3 linked regions of the Leucothrix mucor DSM 2157 genome follow. The protein of the gene in region 3 interacts with the protein of the main gene of each other region in a pairwise test. Links are inferred from orthologs where the notes say so. Each region holds a gene or a part of one and is shown on either strand. Other genes may lie near its edges.

The links.
Region 1: the proteins of ssb (region 3) and LEUMU_RS0117650 interact in binary tests that used the Escherichia coli proteins (3 or more experiments, as listed by UniProt). The link is inferred for Leucothrix mucor DSM 2157 from one-to-one orthologs.
Region 2: the proteins of ssb (region 3) and recO interact in binary tests that used the Escherichia coli proteins (3 or more experiments, as listed by UniProt). The link is inferred for Leucothrix mucor DSM 2157 from one-to-one orthologs.

The regions. Positions count from the first base shown.
Region 1 is NZ_ATTE01000001.1:3,873,383-3,876,360, reverse strand. It holds LEUMU_RS0117650 (primosomal protein N'), read right to left. Parts: upstream 2,611-2,978; coding sequence 391-2,610; downstream 1-390. Other genes in the region: LEUMU_RS28225 (OmpA family protein), read right to left, coding at 2,626-2,978; LEUMU_RS28230 (SPOR domain-containing protein), read right to left, coding at 1-286.
Region 2 is NZ_ATTE01000001.1:2,406,616-2,409,615, forward strand. It holds recO (DNA repair protein RecO), read right to left. Parts: upstream 1,849-3,000; coding sequence 1,153-1,848; downstream 1-1,152. Other genes in the region: cysM (cysteine synthase CysM), read right to left, coding at 1-643; acpS (holo-ACP synthase), read right to left, coding at 646-1,023; era (GTPase Era), read right to left, coding at 1,848-2,741; rnc (ribonuclease III), read right to left, coding at 2,738-3,000. UniProt on the Escherichia coli protein: Involved in DNA repair and RecF pathway recombination.
Region 3 is NZ_ATTE01000001.1:3,100,236-3,103,138, forward strand. It holds ssb (single-stranded DNA-binding protein), read left to right. Parts: upstream 1-1,160; coding sequence 1,161-1,646; downstream 1,647-2,903. Other genes in the region: LEUMU_RS26120 (outer membrane protein assembly factor BamE), read left to right, coding at 1-221; LEUMU_RS0114020 (hypothetical protein), read left to right, coding at 330-980; LEUMU_RS0114030 (CDGSH iron-sulfur domain-containing protein), read left to right, coding at 1,774-2,025; LEUMU_RS0114035 (YhbY family RNA-binding protein), read right to left, coding at 2,017-2,310; rlmE (23S rRNA (uridine(2552)-2'-O)-methyltransferase RlmE), read left to right, coding at 2,336-2,903. UniProt on the Escherichia coli protein: Plays an important role in DNA replication, recombination and repair. Binds to ssDNA and to an array of partner proteins to recruit them to their sites of action during DNA metabolism. Acts as a sliding platform that migrates on DNA via reptation.

The DNA.
Region 1 (2,978 bases), 770 kb from region 3 along the record:
GCAAAGAAGCCGGTAGGGGGACGACACCTTCCGCAGTTTCTTTGCCAACTAACGCATCAGTATTCTGAGCGTTGGCCAATAAAATTCTTTCTTCGCGGCTCAGCTCCGACGGATCTTTGTCGGCGATCGCCGTACTCGCGCTAGCGAATAGGGGAGCATTGCGGTTGGCGTAGAAGTACATGCTTAAGCCCACAAGCAAGCCCATGAAGACACCTGCAAGCATCCAAACCATGCCCATTTTATAACCTGAATCAACAGGCTTTGCGTTTTTAAAGTCTTTTTGCATGACAGTATTCAATATCCGAATTGTCTATAGTTCTCTAGCATAGTGCCACCACGAATGGCAACAGGCAAGCTATTTAATTAAATTAATACCGATTAAACATGAACTTACATAAAGTTTGTAGGATCAACATCAACTGTATAGCGAAGGTCTTTCGTTTTTTTCTGCTGCCGTAATACGCTAATTAATTGATCCAGAAAGCAATGTAGCGATGATCGGCGCTGCGCACTAATCAACAATTGATAGCGATAACGGTTAGCACGTTTTTCCATGGGAGATGGCATCGGTCCGAGTAACATCACCCCTTCAGACTGAATATCAGGTAAGCTTTCAATATCATCCCTGAGCGTTTGCAGAAAGTGTAGCCCCACTTCGAACTCCGGTGCATTTGCCCGGACTAACGCTTGAAAACCATACGGAGGGTAGTGCCACGCCTTGCGCTCATACAAAATCTGCTGCGCAACAGCGCGATAGCCCTGAGTAATCAGCTGATTCAACATCGGATGTTGAGGCTGACTGGTCTGTAAAAAGACCCGACCCGGTTTATCCCCTCTACCAGCTCGTCCACTCACTTGGACAATCTGTTGTGCCAAATGTTCCTGTGCACGATAGTCTGTGCTAAAAAGTGCTTGATCTATATCCAAAATACCGACCAAAGTCAGGTTTGGAAAATCATGCCCCTTTGTTAGCATTTGTGTACCGATCAGGATTACAGGTTCACCAGATCGGACGATATCTAGCTTGCGCGCCATTTCACCCTTGCGGCTAGTCGTATCACGATCAACCCTAACCACGGGTATATCTGGAAAATGAGAACATAACAGATGCTCTACGCGTTCTGTTCCATGTCCCTGAGTATTGAGCTGAGGGTGATGGCAAGAAGGGCAGTCGGAGCCCACGCGTTGCTGAAGACCGCAATGATGACAAAGCACAATATGGCGCGCAGCGTGGTAAGTCATTTCGGTATCACAAGCAGGGCACACCGCATGCCAGCCACAGTTGTTACACATTAGTACCGGCGCAAACCCCCGCCGATTCAGAAATAACATCACCTGATTGCCATCTTTAATCTCGGCAGCAACTTCTTTCATCAAGCGTGGCGCAACTCCGGCTTCCAGCGTTGTCGCCCGAATATCCAGCACAATACTTGCAGGGCGTTGCCGAGTGCCTGGTCGCTGGAGTAGCTGTAAATAGTGATAACGCTGGCGCTCGGTATTGAGCAGGGTTTCCAGCGCTGGAGTGGCGCTTCCCAGTAAAATGGGAATATTTAATTGGCGGGCACGTTTCACAGCTAAATCTCTGGCGTGATACCGAAAGCCTTCTTGCTGTTTAAATGAAGCGTCGTGTTCCTCATCAATAATGATAATACCAAGCTTTTTAAAGCCGCAAAATACAGAGGATCGGGTGCCGACTACCACATCCGCTTCGCCGGTATAGGCACTTTGCCAGCTTTGAGCACGTTGGGTGTCATTCAATCCAGAGTGTAGGGCGACCACTGTTTGATTCGGAAAGAAGTCACAAAACCGCTGAAACAGCTGAGGGGTTAGGCCGATTTCCGGAATCATCAACAAAGCCTGAGCGCCGGTTTCCAGTACCGATTTAATCGCTCGCAAATAGATTTCTGTTTTGCCGCTGCCGGTAATGCCGTGTAGCAAAACAGGACTGACTTGTGACTCGGTCTGCCATTCAGCCAGTTGCGTCAGACTCTGCTCTTGCTCATCCGTTAAGTGAATCAGGTGTTGATTTGGGTGTTCAATCGCAGGGCGCTGCTGCTCATCTGGATTGATCAGCTCACGCTGTGCAAAGCCATATTCCGACAGCTGTTGCATGGGCTTATTCCACTTGTTGCCCAATTGGCTGCTTAGTTGTGCTTCGGTCAAACTATGTTGTTGTAGCTTTTCGAATAGCTCGCGCTGTCTGGCGGCACGTTTGAGTTGTTTTAACGCAGCTTCCGTGTCGGTATCATTCAGCACCCAACGATAGTTTTGAACTAGCTCCCGACCTTCACGCAAGCGTTTTGGTAGGGCGGTAAACAGAACTTCACCAATCGGGTGGTGATAATAGAGGCTGGCCCATTGCAACAGCTCCAGCAGTTCCTTATCAAATAATGGTTCCTCATCCAGGACTGCCTCAATTGGCTTTAGCTTATCAAACTCACTGTCGATGGCAGATTCCAGCACGATGCCAACCATGCTAAAACGGTTGCCCAAAGGAACCCGTACCCGGTAGCCAGGGCCGGGTAGTGGATCAATATCACATTGATAATCAAAAGCTTGATAGAGCGGTCGGGGAATAGCGACTCGGACTACTCTGGATGTATTGGGCATTCCAACATTTACCGTTTAGCGGGTACTCTGTCTGGTTCCACTGGCGGTGATTTCAACCCGACGGTTTTGCGCACGACCTGCTTTGGTTTTGTTGTCCGCAATTGGCTGGCTTTCACCTCGGCCAATCGTTTCCATGGATGATCGTACGATGCCTTGTTGTGCCAGATAATCAGCAACCGCATTGGCACGTTTAAGTGATAAGGACTGGTTGTAAGCGGCGTTTCCGCTGCTATCGGTATGCCCTTCAATGAGGATGCGCGTCACGGTTGTATCGGGTGCTTTTAATGTGCCTGCCAAACGGGCAAGGCTATCGCGCCCAGCTTTATTAAGCTTTGAGCTATTGAGTTGGAATGTGGTTCCACCGCTTA
Region 2 (3,000 bases), 690 kb from region 3 along the record:
AGCGGCGAATTCCCGGAATGGAATCGCTGTCAGTTGCAGGCTGCACGCCAACAATTTGCACATCTGAATTTTGTTCTTTCAGAAAACGCGAGGTACCCATAATAGTTCCGGTGGTCCCCATTGCGCTAACAAAGTGCGTGATTTCGCCATCAGTATCTCGCCAAATTTCGGGGCCAGTCGATTGATAATGAGCTAAAGGATTATCTTGGTTGGCAAACTGATTTAGCACCAAGCCTTCGCCATTTTCCTGCATTTTCAATGCCAGATCACGCGCACCTTCAATTCCTTCGGCAGCGCTCACGGAGATAATCTCAGCGCCATAGGCCTTCATTGACGCACGACGCTCTTCGCTCATGCTTTCAGACATGATCAGCTTCATGCGATAGCCGCGAATCGCAGCAACCATGGCCAATGCAATGCCGGTATTGCCACTGGTGGCCTCAATCAAACTATCACCCGGCTTGATCGCTCCACGTGCTTCAGCCTGCTTGATCATGCTTAATGCCGCACGGTCTTTAACCGAACCACCAGGATTATTACCCTCAAGCTTAGCCAGAATCGTGTTAGTGGTATTTCCCGGTAATCGCTGAAAACGCACTAAAGGCGTATTGCCAACCAATGTTTCAAGGCTTTTATAATTCATTGTTATCCCTCCAAAACCACGTTCGCGACAGCATAATCCTGCTCATCGGACAGTGAAATAAATAGATTTTTTACGCCCAACTGCTCGGCCTTTTCCAAAGTCGTTCCGTGTAAACGTAAATGTGGCCGGCCATTTTCATCCAGATGAGTTTCGATTTCATTGAAATTCACCCCTTTGGCGATACCTGTTCCCAAGGCTTTAGATAAGGCCTCTTTGGCCGCATAGCGCTTGGCGAAATAAGCAAGTGGCTGACTGTGTTGTTGGTAGACTGCCATTTCATTGGTATGCAGAACGCGCGTAGCAAAACGCCCTTCATGGCGCTCCAAAACTCGCTTCACTCGTGATACCTGCACGATATCCACTCCGATTCCAACTATCATTCACCGCTCACCGGTTTTTATACAAGGTGCCGATTATCGCTTGTTTTTAAACGGATTGCCAAAGCCTGTCGCTTGAATTGGGATATTGTATTCAGGCAGAACGCCTTAGAAGTGAAATGTCGCTGAGACTTATCGAAGTTGTAGCAATTTTCGGCTATTAAATGGCTTACCGACAATACGTAACCAGAGACGATCTAAGAAACGTCGCAAGCTTTGCTGTTGCCCTAAACTCAGAGCCTCATCAGTACGCAGCGCCACTAAGAGCTCACCTTGAATAGGCACGCCTGACACTGCTTGGGAAGACTCAACGGAAGGCAATAAACCCGACCCCAGACTGTAGTGATAACTGTGCTCAGCAACTATTTCATGACCATGAACATCGTCATGCCATAAATTGACAGGATGGCCCAATGCTTCTAGTAATGACAATTCAAACTGCATCACTGCTGACATTGGCGCTTCTGCCTGAGTCAAGCCATGCACCGTGTGCTGATAATGTGTGAATAGCTGATCCAGATTGCTATGCGGCTGAATCAACTTAAGAATTAACTCATTCAAGTACAAGCCGTACAACAAGTGACCGCCTGGCACCCGATGCCGGAATCGCTCATCAGTCTGCGTCAGACGGCTCATCTCACCACGGCCTTGCCAGTCCATTTGTAGCAACCTGAATGCCTGCAAATGACCACGCTGTACTTTGCCACGCAGCTTGGCTGGCCGACTCATACACGCAAAACGGCCCGCATCCTGAGTAAAAACGTCAACAATGACGCTAGTATCAGAATACGGGCGCGTGCGTAACACATAGCCCAACGAGCTCTGCATCAGCGGTTAGACATTATGCCAAGCTCTTGCAATAAGTGTGGGTTGTTTTGCCAATCTTCTTCCAGCTTAACCCATTGCTTAATAATGACTTTCTTATCAAGAAACTCTTCGATGGAGTGACGCGAGCCAGTACCAATTCGCTTTAAGGTCTCACCTTTCTTACCGATGATAATACCTTTCTGACTCTCACGAGCAACCCAAATGGTGGCATCAATTTCGACAAACTTCTCGGTCTCTTCAAAGCGCTCAATATTCACCGCAGTGAAATATGGCAATTCCTGGTGTAGGTTAACAACCAATTGCTCACGAATCAGTTCAGCACAAATAGAGCGCACTGATTGGTCAGTAATGCTGTCTTCATCATGAATCCATTCGTCTTCTGGCATCACATCAACTAATGCTTTAGTCAGTTGATCGATATTAATTTTGCTGGTCGCAGAACCGGGAATGATTTCTTTAAAGGCGTACTTCGCCGCTACTTTTTCCAAATACGGGAATAAGCGCTCTTTTGGTGTCACCCGATCAACTTTATTGACCAGCAAGAAAACCGGCACATTCAAATGCTTAAGACGCTTTAATGCCAACTCATCTTCATCAGTCCACTTCAGTGCTTCAACTACCATCACTGCTGCGTCAATTGACTCCAGCGAGGCAACCGCTTCACTGTTCAGCGTCATGTTGAGCAAGTTTTTAGACTGCTGGTGAATACCGGGTGTATCAGTAAAGATTAGCTGATAATAATCTTCCGTTAAAATACCGCGAATATTTGTTCGGGTAGTTTGAGGCTTATTGGCAATCGCCGATATTTTATAGCCTACTAACAGATTCAAAAGAGTAGATTTACCGACATTTGGACGACCGACAATCGCAACATAACCGCAGCGCTTATTCATTTAGATGTTACCTGTTTATAAGCCGATGCAGCGGATAGCTGCTCTGCTTTGCGGCGGCTAGTAGCGACGCCTTCTGTTTTAATCTTCAGACTTTCAATTTTGCATTCAGTCGTAAAAGTTTGACGATGCGCATCACCTGTGGTGGAAATCAGAGAGTACTCTGGCAAATCCAGTCCGCGAGATTGCAAGAACTCCTGCAAGCGACTCTTAGGATCTTTTAGCTCATCTTCTTCAGGGAGATTCTTTAGGCGACTCCGGA
Region 3 (2,903 bases):
AAGGCAATGCACTAGAGCAAGATACTATTTCTCAAATAAAGCCCGGCATGCCAAGAGCAGAAGTGATCAGTATTTTAGGCTCACCGCTGATGCAGGATGATTTCACGACGAATCGCTGGGATTATCTGTACTACTCAATTGAGCGCGACCAACGCAGCCAACAAAAAAATCTGTCTATCTATTTCAGTGATGGGATTGTGAGCAAGGTCAGTCAGGAATAAAATCAGCATTTAGTACCTTCGGATCACCGCTCTGCCAGGGATGGCGGATCACTAGCTATGTACCCTGTTAAGGGTATGAGCTAAGCAGAATTGAAAAAGGACAGACTCGTGCGTAAAAATCCACTGTTATACAGCGACCACGCTGAACCCCAAGAAATCTTCGAAGCGACCCCTCTTCCCGAGGAGCCACGCTCTTTTTTCTTCTACATCATTATTCTTGCCAACTCTCTATTGGTGCTCTTTGTATTGGGAGTGATTTGGTTTCTCTTTTTGAAGTCTCCGGACTTGGAGCTTAAGTCACTAACCGACCGTTTCTTAGGAGGCTCTGAGCAACCCACTATGATCATCGAGTCACCGAGTAACTCCGGCACTGAGACCAATGCTGCATCATCAAAGCAAGCTCAAGACGAAATTCAGCAAGCCAGATTAAAGCAGATGCGAGAGCAAGAGGAGCTAGCAGCAGAGCGTAACCGGCTTGAGCAGCTGCGACTGGAGCTTGAAGCCGAAAAACAACGAGCGGATTCACTGCAAGGTGCATTACCCGTCATAAGTAACAAAGCCGAAGAGGCCGTTGAAACCTCAACAATTACTATCACATCTGAGACAAAAGTAGAAAGTGCACCGGAACCCGAACCAACCATCGTTCCAAATGCTGCCAGAGAAATTCCACCAGTGCCAATTGATACTAATGATATGAAGTCTCAGATGGACATAATTATAGAACAACTCAATCAGGGGAATCCGGCAAAACAACAATAGGCACGGATACATTCCTCCCAAGCAGGAATCCATTCGTAGCAAACTAGCCCATTGAGTTCTGGATGGTGTTAACATATCGGGTTGACGTTTTAATCGAGTAAATACTCGAACTCTGAAGCGAAGACAGTATAATGTTCCGCTGAAAAACGAATAACGATACTCCAATACAAGGAATTAATAATGGCCAAAGGCATTAATAAAGTCATCCTGGTAGGCAATCTGGGTACTGACCCAGAAGTCAAATACATGCCAAGTGGTGGTGCAGTCACTAACTTCAGTCTGGCCACGACCGATAGCTGGAAAGATAAAACCTCTGGCGAGCGTGTCGACAAGACAGAATGGCATCGGGTAGTGTTCTTCAATCGTCTGGCTGAGATTGCGGGTGAATACCTGAAAAAGGGTTCACAAGTTTATATCGAAGGAAGCTTGAGAACTCGCAAATGGCAAGATCAAGGTGGACAAGATCGTTACACCACTGAGATTGTTGGCTCTGAGATGCAAATGCTGGGTAGCCGCAGTGGCGGCAATAGTGAATTTGATCAGTCTCAATCACGCCCTGCGCCACAGAAAAGCCGCCCTCAGCAGTCTGCGCCTCAAAACCAGTCACGCCAAGCGCCACCGCCAGCACAAAACTTTGATGATTTTGATGATGATATCCCGTTCTAAACAGCACTTGGGATACACCTGAAAGAATTAGTAGCCGTGTATACGCACCTGCAGAGCCTTTATATATAGGGGCTCTGCGTTGTCGTTGAATCATTCATGAATCGCAACACATTTAGGATTTTACGCTATGTCCCACAAATCCAATCCTGTTATTGCTAAAAAAGGGCCTTACGTTGTTGAGCTTGAAGCCGGCAAAACCTATTACTGGTGTTCTTGTGGTCGATCCGAGAAGCAACCATTTTGTGATGGCTCTCACGCTAATACTGATTTCACACCATTAAAGTTCACGGCCGAAGAAAGCAAGAAGTACGGGCTCTGTGGTTGTAAATATACAAAGCATGCACCTTTCTGCGACCGCGAGCACAGCAAGTTAGACTAAATTGCGAAAAATTGATGGCTTGTCTTTGTTTTCACGATAAAACAATGCCACATTACCAATACGCTGGACCAGCATGGCTTTATGCTGCTCCGCCAATGATTGAATCAGCTCATCGCGCTGCTCCCGATCACCGAGATTAATCTTTAGCTTAATTAGCTGATGATAATCCAGTGCGATTTCAATTTCGTTGTTAATACTCTCTTTCATACCGTGTTGCCCAACGGTAACGACCGGGCTTAAAGTATGACCGAAAGACTTGAGTTGTTTGATCTGTTTAGTATTCATTTCCATCCCTGAATTGTATGACGTTATGGCTAGAAGCAAAAGCAGTACTCGCTGGTTAAAAGAGCATTTTGATGATGAATTTGTAAAACTCTCCCAAAAAGAGGGATATCGCTCGCGTGCGGTCTACAAACTCAAAGAAATTCAGGAGAAGGATCGCCTGATACGCCCCGGCATGAAGGTGGTTGACCTTGGAGCAGCTCCAGGCGGTTGGAGCCAATATGCAGCCCAAATCATCGGGACTAATGGCCGAGTTGTCGCCAGCGATATCCTACCCATTGACCCGCTACCTTTTGTCGAGTTTATACAGGGTGATTTTACCGAACAGAGTATTCTCGATGAAATTCTGCTTTTGATGGGAAATGATAAAGCCGATGTTGTAATTTCAGATATGGCCCCCAACTTAAGTGGGAATGATGCAATTGATCAACCCGGCTCGGTTTACTTATGTGAGCTGGCTTTGGATATGGCAAGGCAGATTTTGGCACCAAATGGTTCCATGGTCGTTAAGCTGTTTCAGGGTGAAGGCTCTGATCAATACATACAGGATGTAAAACGTAGCTTCAAACAAGTGAAAATACGCAAACCCAAGGCAT